One region of the Escherichia sp. TC-EC600-tetX4 genome, then DNA from elsewhere that is predicted to be linked to it. Evidence: predicted binding sites of a transcription regulator. Region 1 holds the regulator's gene; the other holds the start of a gene.

Evidence for each region. The regulator LexA, encoded in region 1, represses DNA repair genes until DNA is damaged. The targets are predictions, from matches to a motif close to TNCTGTATGTACATACAGNA.
Region 2: the regulator LexA is predicted to act here: its motif matches at 6,749-6,768, upstream of metR (HTH-type transcriptional regulator MetR).

What each region holds. Positions count from the first base shown of each region.
Region 1 covers NZ_CP079924.1:4,216,440-4,227,828, forward strand. Annotated here, with positions in the region: gene alr (alanine racemase) at 1-362, opposite strand, end outside; gene dnaB (replicative DNA helicase) at 415-1,830, opposite strand; gene KXD89_RS20510 (quinone oxidoreductase) at 1,913-2,896, shown strand; gene pspG (envelope stress response protein PspG) at 3,062-3,304, opposite strand; gene dusA (tRNA dihydrouridine(20/20a) synthase DusA) at 3,438-4,475, opposite strand; partial or broken gene KXD89_RS20525 (DUF2713 domain-containing protein) at 4,838-5,823, opposite strand; gene zur (zinc uptake transcriptional repressor Zur) at 6,141-6,656, shown strand; gene KXD89_RS20535 (CsbD family protein) at 6,698-6,907, opposite strand; gene dinF (MATE family efflux transporter DinF) at 7,023-8,348, opposite strand; gene lexA (transcriptional repressor LexA) at 8,421-9,029, opposite strand; gene dgkA (diacylglycerol kinase) at 9,139-9,507, opposite strand; gene plsB (glycerol-3-phosphate 1-O-acyltransferase PlsB) at 9,678-11,389, shown strand, end outside.
Region 2 covers NZ_CP079924.1:4,465,093-4,476,481, reverse strand. Annotated here, with positions in the region: gene recQ (ATP-dependent DNA helicase RecQ) at 1-1,594, shown strand, start outside; gene rhtC (threonine export protein RhtC) at 1,658-2,278, shown strand; gene rhtB (homoserine/homoserine lactone efflux protein) at 2,340-2,960, opposite strand; gene pldB (lysophospholipase L2) at 3,071-4,093, shown strand; gene yigL (sugar/pyridoxal phosphate phosphatase YigL) at 4,101-4,901, shown strand; gene bioP (biotin transporter) at 4,977-5,876, shown strand; gene metR (HTH-type transcriptional regulator MetR) at 5,764-6,717, opposite strand; gene metE (5-methyltetrahydropteroyltriglutamate--homocysteine S-methyltransferase) at 6,954-9,215, shown strand; gene KXD89_RS21600 (dienelactone hydrolase family protein) at 9,255-10,070, opposite strand; gene udp (uridine phosphorylase) at 10,332-11,093, shown strand; gene rmuC (DNA recombination protein RmuC) at 11,234-11,389, shown strand, end outside.

The DNA.
Region 1 (11,389 bases):
ATCCAGACGGTAACCGGCTCGTCCAGGCTAGCCTCTTCCAGCGCAGCCAGCTGTTCTTCGTTATGCACGGCGGTATGAAAATGTTGCGCAGAAATCGTCGGCAGATCTCTGGCATCAAAAAAGCCTTCGAGTAACAGTACAGGTTTGGTGATTCCCCCCGCACGCAGTCGCAGAGCTTCTTCGAGACGGGCTACGCCAAAGGCGTCAGCATCGGGGAGCGTTCGCGCGGTCTCAAGAAGACCGTGACCATAAGCGTTCGCTTTCACCACCGCAACCATTTTACTGGCAGGGGCCAGTTCACGAAGACGTTGCAGGTTGTGTCGCAGAGCGCGGCGGTTAATCACAACAGTTGCCGCTTGCATTTGTGTTCCTTGATAAGTGTTTGCTTTAATTACCTAATTCATAAAATAATTATTATTCGTCGTCGTACTGCGGCCCCGCATAGTTGTCGAAGCGCGACCATTGACCGTTAAAGGTCAGGCGTACCGTCCCGATTGGGCCGTTACGTTGTTTACCGATAATAATTTCCGCGATGCCTTTTAAATCACTGTTTTCGTGATACACCTCATCACGATAGATAAACATGATCAAGTCCGCATCCTGCTCGATAGAGCCAGATTCACGCAGGTCGGAGTTGACCGGGCGTTTGTCGGCACGTTGTTCCAGAGAACGGTTCAACTGGGACAGCGCCACCACCGGCACGTTCAGTTCTTTCGCCAGTGCTTTCAGCGAGCGAGAGATTTCTGCAATTTCCAGCGTACGGTTATCGGAAAGCGCCGGTACGCGCATCAGTTGCAGGTAGTCGATCATGATAAGCCCGATGCCGCCGTGTTCACGGGCAATACGGCGTGCGCGGGAACGCACTTCCGTTGGCGTCAGGCCGGAGGAGTCATCGATATAGATATTGCGTTTTTCGAGCAAAATACCCATGGTGCCGGAAATGCGCGCCCAGTCTTCGTCATCGAGCTGCCCGGTACGGATTTTAGTCTGGTCAACGCGCGACAGCGACGCCAGAGAACGCATCATGATCTGTTCTGATGGCATCTCCAGCGAGAAGATAAGTACCGGTTTATCCTGCAACATCGCCGCGTTTTCGACGAGGTTCATCGCAAATGTTGTTTTACCCATCGACGGACGCGCGGCGACGATGATCAAATCCGACGGCTGCAAGCCAGCGGTTTTTTTGTTGAGATCGTCATAACCGGTGTTTACCCCGGTAACGCCATCGTGTGGCTGCTGAAACAACTGCTCAATACGCGCCACGGTTGCGTCGAGCACATCGGCGATGTTCTTCGGCCCTTCGTCTTTGTTCGCACGACTTTCGGCAATTTTAAAGACGCGGGATTCAGCCAGATCCAGCAGATCTTCGCTGGTACGCCCCTGCGGATCAAAACCAGCTTCGGCAATCTCATTCGCAACCGAGATCATCTCACGGACAACGGCACGTTCACGCACGATGTCCGCATAGGCACTGATGTTAGCCGCACTTGGCGTATTTTTTGACAGCTCTGCCAGATAAGCAAAACCACCGACGCTATCGAGTTGCCCCTGGCGTTCCAGCGATTCCGCAAGAGTAATCAGATCGATAGGGCTACCGCTTTCCTGCAAACGCGCCATTTCAGTAAAGATATGACGGTGTGGGCGGGTGTAAAAATCGTCTGCTACCACACGCTCGGCTACATCATCCCAGCGTTCGTTATCTAGCATTAAACCGCCCAACACCGACTGCTCCGCTTCGATCGAGTGCGGAGGCACTTTCAGCCCGGCAACTTGTGGATCGCGTTCGCGGGGTTCAGCCTGCTGTTTGTTGAAGGGTTTATTTCCTGCCATAGTGAATGGAGTTACCGAGATAAAGAATGGGTCGAAACTTTATCATATGAAGCAGACCCTGACGATACGTTCTGGAGGACACATGGCAACACGAATTGAATTTCACAAGCACGGTGGCCCGGAAGTACTTCAAGCCGTAGAGTTCACTCCTGCCGATCCGGCGGAGAATGAAATCCAGGTCGAAAATAAAGCCATCGGCATCAATTTTATCGACACATATATCCGCAGCGGCCTTTACCCGCCGCCATCGCTACCCAGCGGATTAGGCACCGAAGCAGCAGGCATCGTGAGTAAAGTCGGCAGTGGTGTAAAGCATATTAAGGCAGGCGATCGTGTAGTCTATGCGCAGTCGGCGTTAGGCGCTTACAGCTCTGTGCATAACATTATTGCGGATAAAGCGGCGATTCTGCCTGCGGCAATTTCTTTTGAGCAAGCTGCGGCATCCTTCCTGAAAGGCTTAACGGTTTATTATCTGCTGCGCAAAACCTATGAAATTAAACCCGATGAACAGTTCCTGTTCCACGCAGCGGCTGGCGGCGTTGGCTTAATTGCCTGCCAGTGGGCAAAAGCCCTGGGCGCGAAACTTATCGGCACCGTAGGAACCGCGCAAAAAGCGCAGAGCGCGCTAAAAGCGGGCGCGTGGCAGGTTATTAACTATCGTGAAGAGGATCTGGTCGAGCGGTTAAAAGAGATCACCGGCGGTAAGAAAGTGCGCGTGGTGTACGATTCCGTGGGCAGAGACACCTGGGAACGGTCGCTGGATTGCCTGCAACGCCGCGGCTTAATGGTCAGTTTTGGCAACTCATCAGGTGCGGTTACCGGTGTGAACTTAGGCATTCTCAATCAAAAAGGCTCGTTGTATGTGACACGCCCTTCCCTGCAAGGCTATATCACCACGCGGGAGGAATTAACCGAGGCCAGTAATGAACTGTTCTCTTTGATTGCCAGCGGTGTGATTAAGGTCGATGTCGCCGAGCAGCAGAAATATCCGCTGAAGGATGCGCAGCGTGCGCATGAGATTCTGGAAAGCCGGGCGACGCAAGGTTCCAGCCTGCTGATTCCATAAAAGAAATAGGGCTTCCACCTGGGAAGCCCTTTCTTTTTATAGTTCGGCTGTATGTAGGGTACAGCACGATGAATCTGTTAGAGGCGCAATAGTGACAGATTTGATTATCAATTCCTATTTTGTTCTAAGGATAAAACCTTAGGTTGTGATCATCCGCACAATCCCTTAGTAACGCCAGCGGTCATAACGCTGATATTTCGGCACTTTTGGTGCTTTAATCGCCTTAATAACCCACACCACCGCAATCGCCAGTAGTAACCACGGCAGCAACTTAATCATCAATGCCAGCATACCGCCGAGGAACATAATGGCCGTCGCCACAACCAGCGCGGCGATAATGCCCAGCAACGAAACGCCGGTGACCATCAGCATGACAAAAAAGCCAATCACAAAAAGTAGTTCCAGCATGATGCTCTCCCAAATATGAAATCTCTTGCTGGCATTACAAGAATCATGCCAAAAATAATCTATTGATTTAACAGCAAAACGCCCCGCGACGGTGCGCAGGGCGTGGTGAATTTGACTACTTTTTGGTGAAAAGTTAACGCTTATCCGCCACCAGTTTGAGCGCGTGTTCCAGCACATTAATGTCTGCACCCGCTTTATGGGCATTTTCACTTAAATAACGCCGCCACTGCCGCGCGCCAGGAATACCCTGGAACAAGCCCAACATATGCCGGGTAATATGGCCGAGATACGTCCCCTGGCTGAGTTCACGCTCAATGTACGGATACATGGCGCGCACTACCGCCACCGGATCGGCATCGGTATCCGAGGAACCAAAGATCTCCCGGTCTACCGCCGCCAGAATACCCGGATTCTGATACGCCTCGCGCCCGACCATCACGCCATCCATATGTTGCAGGTGTGCTTTGGCCTCTTCCAGCGACTTGATACCACCGTTAATCGACATTGTCAGATGCGGAAAGTCACGCTTCAGTTGATACACACGCGGATAATCGAGCGGCGGGATTTCACGGTTTTCTTTCGGGCTTAACCCCGAAAGCCAGGCTTTACGTGCGTGGATGATGAACATCTCACACTCGCCTTTGCCGGAAACGGTATTGATGAAATCGCAGAGAAATTCATAGCTGTCCTGGTCGTCGATGCCAATACGCGTTTTCACCGTCACCGGAATCGACACCACATCGCGCATCGCTTTCACGCAGTCGGCAACCAGCTGCGCATTACCCATCAGACACGCACCAAACATGCCGTTCTGCACCCGGTCAGACGGGCAGCCGACATTCAGGTTGATCTCATCATATCCGCGCGCTTCTGCCAGCTTTGCACACTGCGCCAGCGCCGCCGGATCGCTACCGCCCAGTTGCAACGCTACCGGATGTTCTTCTTCACTGTACGCCAGATAATCACCTTTACCGTGAATAATCGCCCCTGTGGTCACCATTTCGGTATACAGCAACGTATTGCGGGAAAGCAGACGCAAGAAATAGCGGCAATGTCTGTCCGTCCAGTCGAGCATTGGTGCAACGCTAAACCGACCACTCCAGTGAACGTCAGTTTTTTCAGGCATTGCGCTGGTTTGGTTGATTTTTTGCATTTCAGAATTACCGTGCATTTTCAAATGTAGAGATTATTTTATCGATATATCATGGGGTTATGTTATTCAGCATCACTATTCAGGAGGCTCAATAGCGGGGTACTATACCATAACAACAGGAAGCGCCTGTCTCATTGCAAAAGAAAATTGAGATCCTCTCAAGGCATGAAGCTCTCACGAAGTGATGGAAATAATCTTATTAGCCGTTAACTTTGTTAAGGCCAATGATAAACAATCCAGGTTCGACGATAAATAAAAAATCACACATTAAACTCTGGTGATATATCTCCCTGCTAATAGTATTGATAGAGAAAAAAGAACCCAATAAATATTGGGTCCTTTTATATAATGCCTTCCATACTATCGAAGAACTTCACATATTATTTCTCCGATTTAACCCCGAACAAATCATAAATTAATTTAGAAGTGTCTGTAAGTATTTTAATCTCTTCCTTTGAGGTTGGGTCAAACGACTTCGCGAAGCTAATTAATTGTGGTGCAGCATCTCGCATTTTGCTTAAAATATCAGGATCGAGCGTTCCTTCATTCACCAGATGTGACATCTTATCCAGATAGCCATCAAAATTCATTTCTCCCCCATCAGCCAGACGCTTCATCTCTCCCAGGTACTTCTTCATATCACGTTGAGATAATTTTTCAAACTGAGCTTTCAGGTAGCTCTCATTATTTTCATTAATATACACTGTTTCTGATAAATCTGCGTAGGCACTAGAATATGAAAGTGAAATTAACAGCGAAGCAAATAATTTTAAGCTGTTGTCATCATGTTCCTGGCAGGCATTAACAAACGTTAAAAAACCAGAACCTATTGCTTGAAAATGTATATTCGCTAAAGGTTCATTATCCTTAGATTCCTCATAAAATAGCTGAACCGTGGAGGGAAGGTCATTCTTAGTTTCTACATCAAAAGTACATTGTTCAATGGGCATTGCATCTTTATTATCCCCAGGATTACATATACTATTAATCGCGAAATGAAAAATAGCCCGGTCAACAACTGATGCAATAAAGTCACGATCGTTTAAATCCTCATCAGTGCAATCGTCAATATACTTATTGACCCACATTTTGAGATCATTTATTTGCACAATTAAAAACACATTTTTTTACGTGCATGCCATAAATTATGCGTGATTCGTTGAATAAACAAATCTATTTTTGCAATAATTATATCCCGATGACGCAGCGCTGCATAATCAATAGATTTACCATATATATTATTTAATTTACCTTTGATTGAACCTCTATTATCTAATTTATCTTTGATTGCATCTTCATTATCGAATTGATTTGAATTGAGTGTTTTATTAAAGTATCCAGTTGCACCGGGTATTATCTTCAACATGATTCATCTACCTTTTTTGTCGTACCGTGTCCTCCTTATAATTCTTTTGCCATCTGGTCACTATCAAAAATCGCTCATAATTTCTGAACTACAGGTATGCGTTTAAACCCAGTTAAATAAATAGCGAGTTAACTTGAAGCAATTTATTTAAAAATGAATTATTAATTATTATCGTGTTGATAATGGTACGACAAGGCAACATAACACCTTACCTACAAAACAGAAAATCAACATTACGGCAACAATAAGGGTTCTCGGTGTTTTTCCTGGAACATGGTAAAGTAAGGACATTCTTAACCCCCACTTTGAGGTGCCCGATGGAAAAGACCACAACGCAGGAGTTATTAGCGCAGGCTGAAAAAATCTGCGCGCAGCGTAATGTGCGCCTGACCCCACAGCGCCTGGAAGTGTTGCGCCTGATGAGTCTGCAGGATGGCGCTATCAGCGCTTATGATCTGCTTGATTTACTGCGCGAAGCTGAACCGCAAGCCAAGCCGCCAACGGTTTATCGCGCGCTGGATTTTCTGCTTGAGCAAGGTTTTGTGCATAAGGTGGAATCCACCAACAGTTATGTGCTCTGTCATCTGTTCGATCAGCCCACCCATACGTCAGCCATGTTTATTTGCGATCGCTGCGGCGCAGTGAAAGAAGAGTGTGCAGAAGGCGTGGAAGACATTATGCATACGCTGGCGGCAAAAATGGGGTTTGCCCTGCGGCATAATGTGATTGAAGCACATGGGCTCTGTGCGGCATGTGTAGAAGTGGAAGCGTGTCGTCATCCTGAACAGTGCCAGCATGATCACTCTGTGCAGGTGAAAAAGAAACCGCGTTAAGAGGGCGTACATCCTTGTACACGTCGGGCAGGAGGGATTAATTACCAGCGATATTCATTGCGGGTTTCCCAATCCACGACCTCTTTTTCTGCCTGATCTTTCTGATAACCATAACGTTCCTGGATTTTACCGACCAGTTGATCACGTTTACCTTCAATGATCGTCATATCATCATCGGTCAGTTTGCCCCATTGCTCTTTCACTTTACCTTTAAACTGTTTCCAGTTACCGCCGGCTTCATCTTTATTCATAATCAAGACCTCATCGTTAGGTTGTGAATGAGAGTACGTTCACTTTTCTTCTGAACGTGAGATTAAGTGTAGTCAGCAATTTGGCTTAGGATTATTTATTCAGAATTTTTAACCGTCACGTTGCGGCAAACCAGGTACCATTGCGCCAGTGACGCCGCCAGATAGCCGCCAGAGAAAGCCCGCGCAACGCCAGAAAGACGGTTAATGCCAGCCACAAAGCATGATTACCCAGCCACGGCAGCGTAAGGAGCGTCAGCGCAAAACCTGCGGCGGCCACCGCCATACTGTTACGCATTTCGGTGGCACGCGTTGCGCCTATAAACATGCCGTCCAGCAGATAACACCAGACGCCAACCACCGGCAAAATCACCTGCCAGATAAGATAGCGGTCAGCCAGCTGCTGAATCTGGGTTAACGACGTCAGTAACGCAATGATGTGTTCCCCAGCCAGCAAATAAACCACCGAAAACAGTAACGCTACGATCCCCGACTGGCGGCACGCTGCCCGCCAGACATCCAGCAACTGGCTACCGTCGCGCGCACCGTATGCCTGACCGGAGTGCGCTTCAACCGCGTAGGCAAAACCATCCAGCGCATAGGCGGTAAAGGTGAGTAGCGTCATCAGAACCGCGTTAACAGCGATAATGTCACTCCCCAGTCGCGCGCCAAGTACGGTGATCGCGCCGAAACAGAGTTGCAACAACAGCGAACGCAGCATGATATCGCGGTTAAGCGCCAGCAAGCGACGGAAGTTTCCTCGCCAGGCAGTTTTCAGCATTTCGCCGGAAATTCCGCGTAGTTTGAGGATTTTACGCACCATTAGCAGACCAATCAGCAATGTTGCATATTCCGCAATAACCGTCGCCAGCGCCGCGCCCTGCACGTTCATATGCAGCCCCATCACCAGCCAGACATCCAGCACAATGTTGAGGATATTGCCGACCACTAACAAAATTACTGGCGCACGGGCATATTGCACGCCGAGTAACCAACCGAGTAATACCAGATTCGCCAGCGACGCCGGTGCGCTTAACCAGCGGATTTCAAGAAAGCGCCGCGCCTGTTCCAGGACTGCCTCACTACCGCCAACAATATGCAGCGCCAGATCGATAATCGGCGTACGCAGCAGCGCAATTAACGCCCCAGCCCCCAACGCCAACAGCAACGGTTGCACCAGCGTACGGGCTAATGCCTGAGGATTTTTGGCACCATAAGCCTGCGCAGTCAGCCCGGTGGTGCTCATGCGTAAAAACAGCAACAGCATAAAGAGAAAGCTGGTCGCCGTTGCACCAACCGCCACGCCGCCCAAATAAACCGGGCTATCAAGATGACCAATTACCGCCGTATCGACCAGTCCCAGCAACGGAACGGTGATATTGGAGAAAATCATGGGTAAGGCGAGATGCCAGAGTGCTTTATCAGATGAAGTGAGGAATGCCATGCAGACAAGCCTGATGAAGAGAGATGAAAAACAAACCGCGACGCCAGGCGGCATCGCGGTCTCAGAGATATGTTACAGCCAGTCGCCGTTGCGAATAACCCCAACCGCCAGCCCTTCAATGGTGAAGCTCTGCTGACGAAGGTCAACGACAATTGGTTTAAACTCGCTATTTTCTGGCAACAGTTCGACTTTATTGCCCTGTTTTTTCAGGCGCTTAACGGTAACTTCGTCATCAATACGTGCGACAACGACCTGACCGTTACGTACATCCTGAGTTTTATGCACTGCCAGCAAGTCACCATCCATAATGCCGATATCTTTCATCGACATCCCGCTGACGCGCAGCAGGAAATCAGCATTCGGCTTGAATAAGGAAGGATCGACCTGATAATGACCTTCAATATGCTGTTGCGCCAGAAGTGGTTCACCGGCAGCCACACGACCTACCAGCGGCAACCCTTCTTCCTCTTCCTGCAACAGACGAATCCCGCGTGATGCGCCGGAAACAATTTCAATAACGCCTTTGCGTGCCAGCGCCTTCAGATGTTCTTCAGCCGCGTTTGGGGAACGGAACCCCAAACGCTGCGCGATTTCCGCACGCGTCGGCGGCATACCTGTCTGGCTGATGTGATCACGGATGAGATCAAACACCTCTTGTTGCCTGGCCGTTAACGCTTTCATTCCGCCCCCTGGGTGTATATACAGTTATGCTGTGAGTATATACAGCAAAAGGCGATTTTGGAACCATAAACTGCACAATAAACCAGAGATTTATCGAATTCTGGAAGGGTTATCCAAAATGCGACCATAACAGAATGCACCAGGTAATCACGGCGACGATAATGGCAATCAGCACCGCAGCGGATCCCATATCTTTTGCGCGTCCGGAAAGCTCATGGTATTCAGAGCCAATTCGGTCAACCACTGCTTCGATGGCGCTATTGAGGATTTCCACAATCATCACCAGCATCACGGAGCTGATAAGCAGCACGCGGGTAATCGCGTCCACATCCAGCCAGCAGGCGATGACCACCGCCAACAATACCGCTACGCCTTCCTGACGGAATGCCGCTTCGTTGATCCATGCAGCGCGTAAACCTTTCCAGGAATAGCCAGCAGCTTTGATAATTCGGGTGAATCCAGTGGTATTATTGGCCATTGAAAGAACCTTTTTACATTATGAGCGTCAATATCAGTGTACCGTTAAATCCGATGATTCGGGTTTGCGTAGCGCCGCGCGAAACATGAGCGGATACCACAGAATTTCCCATGACTTTCTGCTATCCTTGCCGCGCATTTGCATTATTAACCAGAGGCTTTACATCGTTTATGTCCGGCTGGCCACGAATTTACTACAAATTACTGAATTTACCATTAAGCATCCTGGTAAAAAGCAAGTCTATTCCGGCAGATCCTGCCCCGGAACTGGGGCTGGATACCTCTCGTCCAATTATGTACGTTTTACCGTACAACTCGAAAGCAGATTTGCTGACGTTGCGCGCCCAGTGTCTGGCACATGACTTGCCTGACCCGTTAGAGCCGCTGGAAATCGACGGCACGCTACTGCCGCGCTATGTGTTCATTCACGGCGGGCCGCGTGTGTTCACCTATTACACGCCGAAAGAAGAGTCTATTAAGCTGTTCCACGACTATCTCGATTTGCACCGTAGCAACCCAAATCTGGATGTGCAGATGGTGCCAGTGTCGGTGATGTTTGGTCGCGCGCCGGGGCGTGAAAAAGGCGAAGTGAACCCGCCGCTGCGTATGCTTAACGGCGTACAGAAATTTTTCGCTGTACTGTGGCTCGGTCGCGACAGTTTTGTGCGTTTCTCGCCGTCAGTTTCGCTGCGCCGTATGGCGGATGAACACGGCACGGATAAAACTATCGCTCAGAAACTGGCGCGCGTGGCGCGTATGCACTTTGCCCGTCAACGTCTGGCTGCCGTAGGCCCACGTTTGCCTGCTCGTCAGGATCTGTTTAATAAGCTGCTCGCCTCCCGCGCCATTGCCAAAGCGGTAGAAGATGAAGCGCGCAGCAAAAAAATCTCCCATGAAAAAGCGCAGCAGAACGCGATTGCACTGATGGAAGAGATTGCGGCGAATTTCTCTTACGAGATGATTCGCCTGACTGACCGTATTCTGGGCTTCACCTGGAACCGACTTTACCAGGGCATCAACGTCCATAACGCTGAGCGCGTTCGCCAGCTGGCCCACGACGGTCATGAGCTGGTATATGTGCCTTGCCACCGCAGTCACATGGACTACCTGCTGCTTTCTTACGTGCTGTATCACCAGGGGCTGGTGCCGCCGCATATCGCCGCCGGGATCAACCTGAATTTCTGGCCTGCCGGGCCGATTTTCCGCCGTCTGGGGGCGTTCTTTATTCGCCGTACGTTTAAAGGCAATAAACTTTATTCCACCGTTTTCCGGGAGTATCTCGGCGAACTGTTCAGCCGTGGTTATTCCGTCGAGTACTTCGTGGAAGGCGGTCGTTCCCGTACGGGGCGTTTGCTGGATCCGAAAACTGGTACGCTGTCGATGACCATTCAGGCGATGCTGCGTGGCGGCACGCGTCCGATTACGCTGATTCCGATCTATATCGGTTATGAGCACGTCATGGAAGTGGGTACTTACGCCAAAGAACTGCGCGGCGCGACGAAAGAGAAAGAGAGCCTGCCGCAGATGCTGCGCGGTTTAAGCAAGCTGCGTAATCTCGGTCAGGGTTACGTCAACTTCGGTGAACCAATGCCGTTGATGACCTACCTTAACCAGCATGTACCTGACTGGCGTGAATCTATCGATCCCATCGAAGCGGTGCGTCCGGCATGGTTAACGCCGACGGTCAATAATATTGCTGCCGATCTGATGGTACGCATTAACAACGCAGGCGCGGCAAACGCCATGAACCTGTGCTGTACTGCGCTACTGGCATCACGTCAGCGCTCACTCACCCGCGAGCAGTTAACCGAGCAACTCAACTGCTACCTGGATCTGATGCGCAACGTGCCCTACTCCACGGACTCTACCGTTCCTTCAGCCAG
Region 2 (11,389 bases), 250 kb from region 1:
AGATCAGGTGGATCAACTGCAAGCCAACGGCGTGGCGGCGGCGTGCCTTAACTCGACGCAAACCCGCGAACAGCAACTTGAAGTGATGACAGGCTGCCGCACCGGGCAAATTCGTCTGCTTTATATCGCCCCGGAACGCCTGATGCTGGATAACTTTCTTGAGCATCTGGCGCACTGGAATCCGGTGTTATTAGCCGTTGATGAAGCGCACTGTATCTCCCAATGGGGCCACGATTTCCGCCCGGAATATGCCGCGCTCGGTCAGTTGCGCCAGCGGTTCCCGACGCTGCCGTTTATGGCGCTGACCGCCACAGCCGACGACACCACGCGCCAGGATATCGTGCGCCTGCTGGGGCTGAACGATCCGCTGATTCAAATCAGCAGTTTTGACCGTCCGAATATTCGCTACATGCTGATGGAGAAGTTCAAACCGCTCGATCAGTTGATGCGCTACGTGCAGGAACAGCGCGGTAAGTCAGGCATTATCTACTGCAACAGCCGCGCGAAAGTAGAAGACACCGCTGCGCGCCTGCAAAGCAAGGGAATTAGCGCGGCGGCCTATCATGCCGGGCTGGAAAATAATGTTCGCGCCGATGTGCAGGAAAAATTCCAGCGCGATGACCTGCAAATTGTGGTGGCGACGGTGGCGTTCGGCATGGGCATCAATAAACCAAACGTTCGCTTCGTGGTCCACTTTGATATTCCGCGCAATATCGAATCCTATTATCAGGAAACCGGACGCGCCGGGCGTGATGGCCTGCCCGCGGAAGCGATGCTGTTTTACGATCCGGCTGATATGGCGTGGCTGCGCCGTTGTCTGGAAGAGAAGCCGCAGGGGCAGTTGCAGGATATCGAGCGCCACAAACTCAATGCGATGGGCGCGTTTGCCGAAGCGCAAACTTGCCGTCGTCTGGTATTGCTGAACTATTTTGGCGAAGGGCGTCAGGAGCCGTGCGGGAACTGCGATATCTGCCTCGATCCGCCGAAACAGTACGACGGTTCAACCGATGCTCAGATTGCCCTTTCCACCATTGGTCGTGTGAATCAGCGGTTTGGGATGGGTTATGTGGTGGAAGTGATTCGTGGTGCTAATAACCAGCGTATCCGCGACTATGGTCATGACAAACTGAAAGTCTATGGCATGGGCCGTGATAAAAGCCATGAACATTGGGTGAGCGTGATCCGCCAGCTGATTCACCTCGGCCTGGTGACGCAAAATATTGCCCAGCATTCTGCCCTACAACTGACAGAGGCCGCGCGCCCGGTGCTGCGCGGCGAATCCTCTTTGCAACTTGCCGTGCCGCGTATCGTGGCGCTCAAACCGAAAGCGATGCAGAAATCGTTCGGCGGCAACTATGATCGCAAACTGTTCGCCAAATTACGCAAACTGCGTAAATCGATAGCCGATGAAAGTAATGTCCCGCCGTACGTGGTGTTTAACGACGCAACCTTGATTGAGATGGCTGAACAGATGCCGATCACCGCCAGCGAAATGCTCAGCGTTAACGGCGTTGGGATGCGCAAGCTGGAACGCTTTGGCAAACCGTTTATGGCGCTGATTCGTGCGCATGTTGATGGCGATGACGAAGAGTAGTCAGCAGCATAAAAAAGTGCCAGTATGAAGACTCCGTAAACGTTTCCCCCGCGAGTCAAATGTATGTTGATGTTATTTCTCACCGTCGCCATGGTGCACATTGTGGCGCTTATGAGCCCCGGTCCCGATTTCTTTTTTGTCTCTCAGACCGCTGTCAGTCGTTCCCGTAAAGAAGCGATGATGGGCGTGCTGGGCATTACCTGCGGCGTAATGGTTTGGGCTGGGATTGCGCTGCTTGGCCTGCATTTGATTATCGAAAAAATGGCCTGGCTGCATACGCTGATTATGGTGGGCGGTGGCCTGTATCTCTGCTGGATGGGTTACCAGATGCTACGTGGTGCACTGAAAAAAGAGGCGGTTTCTGCACCTGCGCCACAGGTCGAGCTGGCGAAAAGTGGGCGCAGTTTCCTGAAAGGTTTACTGACCAATCTCGCTAATCCGAAAGCGATTATCTACTTTGGCTCGGTGTTCTCATTGTTTGTCGGTGATAACGTTGGCACTACCGCGCGCTGGGGCATTTTTGCGCTGATCATTGTCGAAACGCTGGCGTGGTTTACCGTCGTTGCCAGCCTGTTTGCCCTGCCGCAAATGCGCCGTGGTTATCAACGTCTGGCGAAGTGGATTGATGGTTTTGCCGGGGCGTTATTTGCCGGATTTGGCATTCATTTGATTATTTCGCGGTGATGCCAGACGCGTCTTCAGAGTAAGTCGGATAAGGCGTTTACGCCGCATCCGACATTATTTTTCACGCATGCCTCGCCGATGCTAACAGCGCTCCCACCAGCATAAACAACGAGCCGAAAATCTTATTCAGCGCCTTCATCTGCTTTGGTCCTTTAATCCATAGAGCAATCCGTTGAGCAAGGGTGGCGTAACCGATCATCACAATAATATCGACCACAATAGTGGTGACGCCGAGCACGATATACTGCATCAGTTGCGGCTGTTGCGGCATGATGAATTGCGGAAATAGCGCCGCCAGAAACACAATACTTTTGGGATTGGTGAGATTCACAAAAACTGCGCGCTGGAACAAATGTCGACGCGATTGAGTAGAGGCCAGCGATTTAAGGTCAATTGCACCAGCGGCGCGCCACTGCTGGATTCCCAGCCAAATCAAGTAAGCCGCGCCTGCCCACTTCAACACTTCAAACGCAATCACTGAGCGGGAAAATAGCGTCCCCAACCCCACGCCAACCAGCACAATATGAATCGCCAGTCCGGTCTGAAGCCCAGCAATAGACGCCACCGCGCCGCGATAACCGTGGTTGAGCGAGGTGGTCATAGTGTTGATTGCACCAGAGCCTGGCGACAGGCTTAAAATGATCGATGTCAGCAGGTAGGCAAACCACCATTCTAAGGTCATGATGAACTCCCGGTGTGTCTATTTTTGTGCCACAATACGCTACTGTCGCAGCGTTGTGTCAGGCACGCTAAAAAAAACGATTTTACGTGGTTTAAGAGGCAGATTACCCGATGTTTCAGCAGCAAAAAGACTGGGAAACAAGAGAAAACGCGTTTGCTGCTTTTACCATGGGACCGCTGACTGATTTCTGGCGTCAGCGTGATGAAGCAGAGTTTACTGGTGTGGATGACATTCCGGTGCGCTTTGTCCGTTTTCGCGCACAGCACCATGACCGGGTGGTAGTCATCTGCCCGGGGCGTATTGAGAGCTACGTAAAATATGCGGAACTGGCCTATGACCTGTTCCATTTGGGGTTTGATGTCTTAATCATCGACCATCGCGGGCAGGGACGTTCCGGTCGCCTGTTAGCCGATCCGCATCTCGGGCATGTTAATCGCTTTAATGATTATGTTGATGATCTGGCGGCATTCTGGCAGCAGGAGGTTCAGCCCGGTCCGTGGCGTAAACGCTATATACTGGCACATTCGATGGGCGGTGCGATCTCCACATTATTTCTGCAACGCCATCCAGGTGTATGTGACGCCATTGCGCTAACTGCGCCAATGTTTGGGATCGTGATTCGTATGCCGTCATTTATGGCACGGCAGATCCTCAACTGGGCCGAAGCGCATCCACGTTTCCGTGATGGCTATGCAATAGGCACCGGGCGCTGGCGCGCGTTGCCGTTTGCTATCAACGTACTGACCCACAGCAGACAGCGATATCGACGTAACTTACGCTTCTATGCTGATGACCCAACGATTCGCGTCGGTGGGCCGACCTACCATTGGGTACGCGAAAGTATTCTGGCTGGCGAACAGGTGTTAGCCGGTGCGGGTGATGACGCCACGCCAACGCTTCTCTTGCAGGCTGAAGAGGAACGCGTGGTGGATAACCGCATGCATGACCGTTTTTGTGAACTCCGCACCGCCGCGGGCCATCCTGTCGAAGGAGGACGGCCGTTGGTAATTAAAGGTGCTTACCATGAGATCCTTTTTGAAAAGGACGCAATGCGCTCAGTCGCGCTCCACGCCATCGTTGATTTTTTCAACAGGCATAACTCACCCAGCGGAAACCGCTCTACAGAGGTTTAAATTTCTTATGTACCAGGTTGTTGCGTCTGATTTAGATGGCACGTTACTTTCTCCCGACCATACGTTATCCCCTTACGCCAAAGAAACTCTGAAGCTGCTCACCGCGCGCGGCATCAACTTTGTGTTTGCGACCGGTCGTCACCACGTTGATGTGGGGCAAATTCGCGATAATCTGGAGATTAAGTCTTACATGATTACCTCCAATGGTGCGCGCGTTCACGATCTGGATGGTAATCTGATTTTTGCTCATAACCTGGATCGCGACATTGCCAGCGATCTGTTTGGCGTAGTCAACGACAATCCGGACATCATTACTAACGTTTATCGCGACGACGAATGGTTTATGAATCGCCATCGCCCGGAAGAGATGCGCTTTTTTAAAGAAGCGGTGTTCCAATATGCGCTGTATGAGCCTGGATTACTGGAGCCGGAAGGCGTCAGCAAAGTGTTCTTCACCTGCGATTCCCATGAACAACTGCTGCCGCTGGAGCAGGCGATTAACGCTCGTTGGGGCGATCGCGTCAACGTCAGTTTCTCTACCTTAACCTGTCTGGAAGTGATGGCGGGCGGCGTTTCAAAAGGCCATGCGCTGGAAGCGGTGGCGAAGAAACTGGGCTACAGCCTGAAGGATTGTATTGCGTTTGGTGACGGGATGAACGACGCCGAAATGCTGTCGATGGCGGGGAAAGGCTGCATTATGGGCAGTGCGCACCAGCGTCTGAAAGACCTTCATCCCGAGCTGGAAGTGATTGGTACTAATGCCGACGACGCGGTGCCGCATTATCTGCGTAAACTCTATTTATCGTAATCGTTCTTTATTTGGTCAGTTGTCAACCTGATACTTCGCTACAATGGATACCCGTTAATCAAAGAGTTTTCCATTGTGGCGCTACTTATCATCACCACGATTCTGTGGGCCTTCTCCTTTAGCTTTTATGGCGAGTACCTTGCGGGGCACGTCGATAGCTATTTTGCGGTGCTGGTGCGCGTTGGCCTGGCGGCACTCGTTTTTCTGCCGTTTCTGCGTACCCGTGGCAATAGCCTGAAAACGGTCGGCCTGTATATGCTGGTGGGCGCGATGCAGCTTGGCGTGATGTATATGCTGAGTTTCCGCGCTTATCTCTACCTGACGGTTTCCGAGCTGCTGCTGTTCACCGTGCTGACGCCGCTCTACATCACGCTGATTTATGACATCATGAGTAAGCGCCGTCTGCGCTGGGGCTATGCCTTTAGCGCCTTGCTGGCGGTGATTGGTGCCGGGATTATTCGCTATGATCAGGTCACCGACCATTTCTGGACTGGCTTGCTGCTGGTGCAACTCTCCAATATCACTTTTGCCATTGGCATGGTGGGTTACAAACGCCTGATGGAAACTCGCCCGATGCCACAGCATAACGCCTTTGCGTGGTTCTATCTTGGCGCGTTTCTGGTGGCAGTGATTGCATGGTTCTTGCTGGGAAATGCGCAGAAAATGCCGCAAACCACGCTGCAATGGGGCATTCTGGTGTTTCTTGGCGTGGTGGCTTCCGGGATTGGCTACTTTATGTGGAACTACGGCGCGACGCAGGTGGACGCCGGAACGCTGGGCATTATGAATAATATGCACGTTCCGGCAGGGCTGCTGGTAAACCTGGCTATCTGGCACCAACAGCCGCACTGGCCAACGTTTATTACAGGCGCGCTGGTGATCCTGGCCTCACTGTGGGTGCATCGTAAGTGGGTCGCTCCGCGCTCTTCACAAACGGCAGATGATCGCAGGCGTGATTGCGCGCTGAGCGAATAAACGCTTCCGTAACTGGCTGACGCTGCTCGCCATCGCGCACGGCGGCGTACAGTCGGCTCCACAAGCCTTCGCCCAGGGTTTTGGTCACCACCAGACCCTGGCGCTCAAAACTCTCTACTACCCAATGCGGTAGCGCGGCAATACCCATCCGCGCGGCAACCATCTGAATCAACAATAAGGTGTTATCGACGCTTTTCAGTGACGGGCTGACGCCTGCCGGCTGAAGAAAATGCCGCCAGACATCCAGTCGACTACGCTGCACCGGATAAATTAATAGCGTCTCGCTGGCGAGATCTTCCGGTGTAATTCGCGTTTTCGCCGCCAGTGGATGGTCAGGTGCTAACACCAGACGCACTTCATAGTCGAACATCGGCGAATAATGCAGGCCACTGCGCGGCAGAATATCGGACGTCATTACCAGATCCAGCTCTCCCTGTTGCAAGGCGGGCTGCGGGTCAAATGTCACGCCCGATTTAAAATCCATCTCTACCTGCGGCCAGTTCTTATGGAAATTTTCTAACGCGGGTGTCAGCCACTGAATACAGCTATGGCACTCAATGGCAATGCGCAGACGCGTCTGCTGCGGTTCATTGCAGGCTTGCAGGGCCTGGCTAATTTGCGGCAGTACCTGGTTTGCCAGTTGCAACAGGATTTCTCCCTGCGGTGTAAAGCGTAGCGGCTGGCTCTTACGCACAAATAGCCGGAAGCCAAGGCGTTGTTCCAGATCGCTAAACTGGTGAGACAGGGCGGATTGCGTCTGATGCAACGTCGCCGCAGCGGCTGCGAGCGAGCCGCAGTTCCGCAACGCTTGTAGCGTTTTCAGGTGTTTTACTTCGATCATGAAAGTCCTTCACTTCGGCATGAATAATTTGCGCTTGAGGAATATACAGTAACCGCCAATTATGGATGTGTAAACATCTGGACGGCTAAAATCCTTCGTCTTTTAAATTTATGGTGCGTTGGCTGCGTTTCTCCACCCCGGTCACTTACTTCAGTAAGCTCCCGGGGATGAATAAACTTGCCGCCTTCCCTAAATTCAAAATCCATAGGATTTACATATAATTAGAGGAAGAAAAAATGACAATATTGAATCACACCCTCGGTTTCCCTCGCGTTGGCCTGCGTCGCGAGCTGAAAAAAGCGCAAGAAAGTTATTGGGCGGGGAACTCCACGCGTGAAGAACTGCTGGCGGTAGGGCGTGAATTGCGTGCTCGTCACTGGGATCAACAAAAGCAAGCGGGTATCGACCTGCTGCCGGTGGGCGATTTTGCCTGGTACGATCATGTACTGACCACCAGTCTGCTGCTGGGTAACGTTCCGGCGCGTCATCAGAACAAAGATGGTTCGGTAGATATCGACACCCTGTTCCGTATTGGTCGTGGACGTGCGCCGACTGGCGAACCTGCGGCGGCAGCGGAAATGACCAAATGGTTTAACACCAACTATCACTACATGGTGCCGGAGTTCGTTAAAGGCCAACAGTTCAAACTGACCTGGACGCAGCTGCTGGACGAAGTGGACGAGGCGCTGGCGCTGGGCCACAAGGTGAAACCTGTGCTGCTGGGGCCGGTTACCTGGCTGTGGCTGGGGAAAGTGAAAGGTGAACAATTTGACCGCCTGAGCCTGCTGAACGACATTCTGCCGGTTTATCAGCAAGTGCTGGCAGAACTGGCGAAACGCGGCATCGAGTGGGTACAGATTGATGAACCCGCGCTGGTACTGGAACTACCACAGGCGTGGCTGGACGCATACAAACCCGCTTACGACGCGCTCCAGGGACAGGTGAAACTGCTGCTGACCACCTATTTTGAAGGCGTAACGCCAAATCTCGACACGATTACTGCGCTGCCTGTTCAGGGTCTGCATGTTGACCTCGTACATGGTAAAGATGACGTTGCTGAACTGCACAAGCGCCTGCCTTCTGACTGGTTGCTGTCTGCGGGTCTGATCAATGGTCGTAACGTCTGGCGCGCCGATCTTACCGAGAAATATGCGCAAATTAAGGACATTGTCGGCAAACGTGATTTGTGGGTGGCATCTTCCTGCTCGTTGCTGCACAGCCCCATCGACCTGAGCGTGGAAACGCGTCTTGATGCAGAAGTGAAAAGCTGGTTTGCCTTCGCCCTACAAAAATGCCATGAACTGGCACTGCTGCGCGATGCGCTGAACAGTGGTGACACGGCAGCTCTGGCAGAGTGGAGCGCCCCGATTCAGGCACGTCGTCACTCTACCCGCGTACATAATCCGGCGGTAGAAAAGCGTCTGGCGGCGATCACCGCCCAGGACAGCCAGCGTGCGAATGTCTATGAAGTGCGTGCTGAAGCCCAGCGTGCGCGTTTTAAACTGCCAGCGTGGCCGACCACCACGATTGGTTCCTTCCCGCAAACCACGGAAATTCGTACCCTGCGTCTGGATTTCAAAAAGGGCAATCTCGACGCCAACAACTACCGCACGGGCATTGCGGAACATATCAAGCAGGCCATTGTTGAGCAGGAACGTTTGGGACTGGATGTGCTGGTACATGGCGAGGCCGAGCGTAATGACATGGTGGAATACTTTGGCGAGCACCTCGACGGATTTGTCTTTACGCAAAACGGTTGGGTACAGAGCTACGGTTCCCGCTGCGTGAAGCCACCGATTGTCATTGGTGACATTAGCCGCCCGGCACCGATTACCGTGGAGTGGGCGAAGTATGCGCAATCGCTGACCGACAAACCGGTGAAAGGGATGCTGACGGGGCCGGTGACCATACTCTGCTGGTCGTTCCCGCGTGAAGATGTCAGCCGTGAAACCATCGCCAAACAGATTGCGCTGGCGCTGCGTGATGAAGTGGCCGATCTGGAAGCCGCTGGAATTGGCATCATCCAGATTGACGAACCGGCGCTGCGCGAAGGTTTACCGCTGCGTCGTAGCGACTGGGATGCGTATCTCCAGTGGGGCGTAGAGGCCTTCCGTATCAACGCCGCCGTGGCGAAAGATGACACACAAATCCACACTCACATGTGTTATTGCGAGTTCAACGACATCATGGATTCGATTGCGGCGCTGGACGCAGACGTCATCACCATCGAAACCTCGCGTTCCGACATGGAGTTGCTGGAGTTGTTTGAAGAGTTTGATTATCCAAATGAAATCGGTCCTGGCGTCTATGACATTCACTCGCCAAACGTACCGAGCGTGGAATGGATTGAAGCCTTGCTGAAGAAAGCGGCAAAACGCATTCCGGCAGAGCGCCTGTGGGTCAACCCGGACTGTGGCCTGAAAACGCGCGGCTGGCCAGAAACCCGCGCGGCACTGGCGAACATGGTGCAGGCGGCGCAGAACTTGCGTCGGGGGTAAAATCCAAACCGGGTGGTAATACCACCCGGTCTTTTCTCATTACAGCGACTTCTTCCCACCATACTGCTTAAACCATTCCAGCATACGCTGCCAGCCATCTTCTGCAGATGCGGCATGATAGCTCGGGCGATAATCAGCGTTGAATGCATGCCCGGCGTCCGGGTACACGATAATCTCTGCTTTCGCATTAGCAGCCCGCAGCGCCTGGCGCATGGTTTCAACGCTCTCCTGCGGAATGCTGTTATCCTGACCACCATATAAGCCGAGAATCGGCGCGTTAAGATCGGTTGCGATATCAACAGGTTGTTTCGGTGAATTCAGCGACTTGTCGCCCGTCAGTTTGCCGTACCACGCCACTGCGGCTTTTAGCTGTGGATTATGCGCGGCATACAGCCAGGTGATACGTCCACCCCAGCAGAATCCGGTGATCATTAAACGATGAACATCGCCGCCGTTGCGGGAAGCCCAACTGGCGACATGATCGAGATCGGCCAGCACCTGCGAGTCAGGCACTTTTGCTACCAGACCGCTAAGCAACGTGGGGATATCGGCAAAATCATTCGGATCGCCTTCGCGGAAGTAAAGTTCAGGTGCGATAGCCAGATACCCCTCCAGCGCCAGACGGCGACAAATGTCGCGGATATGTTCATGCACGCCAAAAATTTCCTGCACTACAATGACCACTGGCAGTGGGCCATCGCTTTGCTTTGGTCTGGCATGGTAAGCAGGCATGTTATCCCCTTGTGAAGGGATAGAGGTGAAGCCCGCCACAATCGCGTCGTCCGGGGTCTGAACGATGGTCGAAGCGAGAGGCGATGCAGCAGGTGCAAATCCAGATTGTTGTGTTGTTGCCATGGTATTCTCCGTACCCTTATAAAAATGTTGCGCAATGTTAACTATAGTCAGCATGCAACAAATCACATTGCCTGAATCGGCTCATCTTTTATGCAGTCCTGCAGAATGAAGGGTGATTTATGTGATTTGCATCACTTTTGGTGGGTAAATTTATGCAACGCATTTGCGTCATGGTGATGAGTATCACGAAAAAATGTTAAACCCTTCGGTAAAGTGTCTTTTTGCTTCTTCTGACTAAACCGATTCACAGAGGAGTTGTATATGTCCAAGTCTGATGTTTTTCATCTCGGCCTCACTAAAAACGATTTACAAGGGGCTACGCTTGCCATCGTCCCTGGCGACCCGGATCGTGTGGAAAAGATCGCCGCGCTGATGGATAAGCCGGTTAAGCTGGCATCTCACCGCGAATTCACTACCTGGCGTGCAGAGCTGGATGGTAAACCTGTTATCGTCTGCTCTACCGGTATCGGCGGCCCGTCTACCTCTATTGCTGTTGAAGAGCTGGCACAGCTGGGCATTCGCACCTTCCTGCGTATCGGTACAACGGGCGCTATTCAGCCGCATATTAATGTGGGTGATGTCCTGGTTACCACGGCGTCTGTCCGTCTGGATGGCGCGAGCCTGCACTTCGCACCGCTGGAATTCCCGGCTGTCGCTGATTTCGAATGTACGACTGCGCTGGTTGAAGCTGCGAAATCCATTGGCGCGACAACTCACGTTGGCGTGACAGCTTCTTCTGATACCTTCTACCCAGGTCAGGAACGTTACGATACTTACTCTGGTCGCGTAGTTCGTCACTTTAAAGGTTCTATGGAAGAGTGGCAGGCGATGGGCGTAATGAACTATGAAATGGAATCTGCAACCCTGCTGACCATGTGTGCAAGTCAGGGCCTGCGTGCCGGTATGGTAGCGGGTGTTATCGTTAACCGCACCCAGCAAGAGATCCCGAATGCTGAGACGATGAAACAAACCGAAAGCCATGCGGTGAAAATCGTGGTGGAAGCGGCGCGTCGTCTGCTGTAATTCTCTTCTCCTGTCTGAAGGCCGACGCGTTCGGCCTTTTGTATTTTTGCGTAGCGCCTCGCAGGAAATGCCTTTCCAACTGGACGTTTGTACAGCACAATTCTATTTTGTGCGGGTAAGTTGTTGCGTCAGGAGGCGTTGTGGATTTCTCAATCATGGTTTACGCAGTTATTGCGTTGGTGGGTGTGGCAATTGGCTGGCTGTTTGCCAGTTATCAACATGCGCAGCAAAAAGCCGAGCAATTAGCTGAACGTGAAGAGATGGTCGCGGAGTTAAGCGCGGCAAAACAACAAATT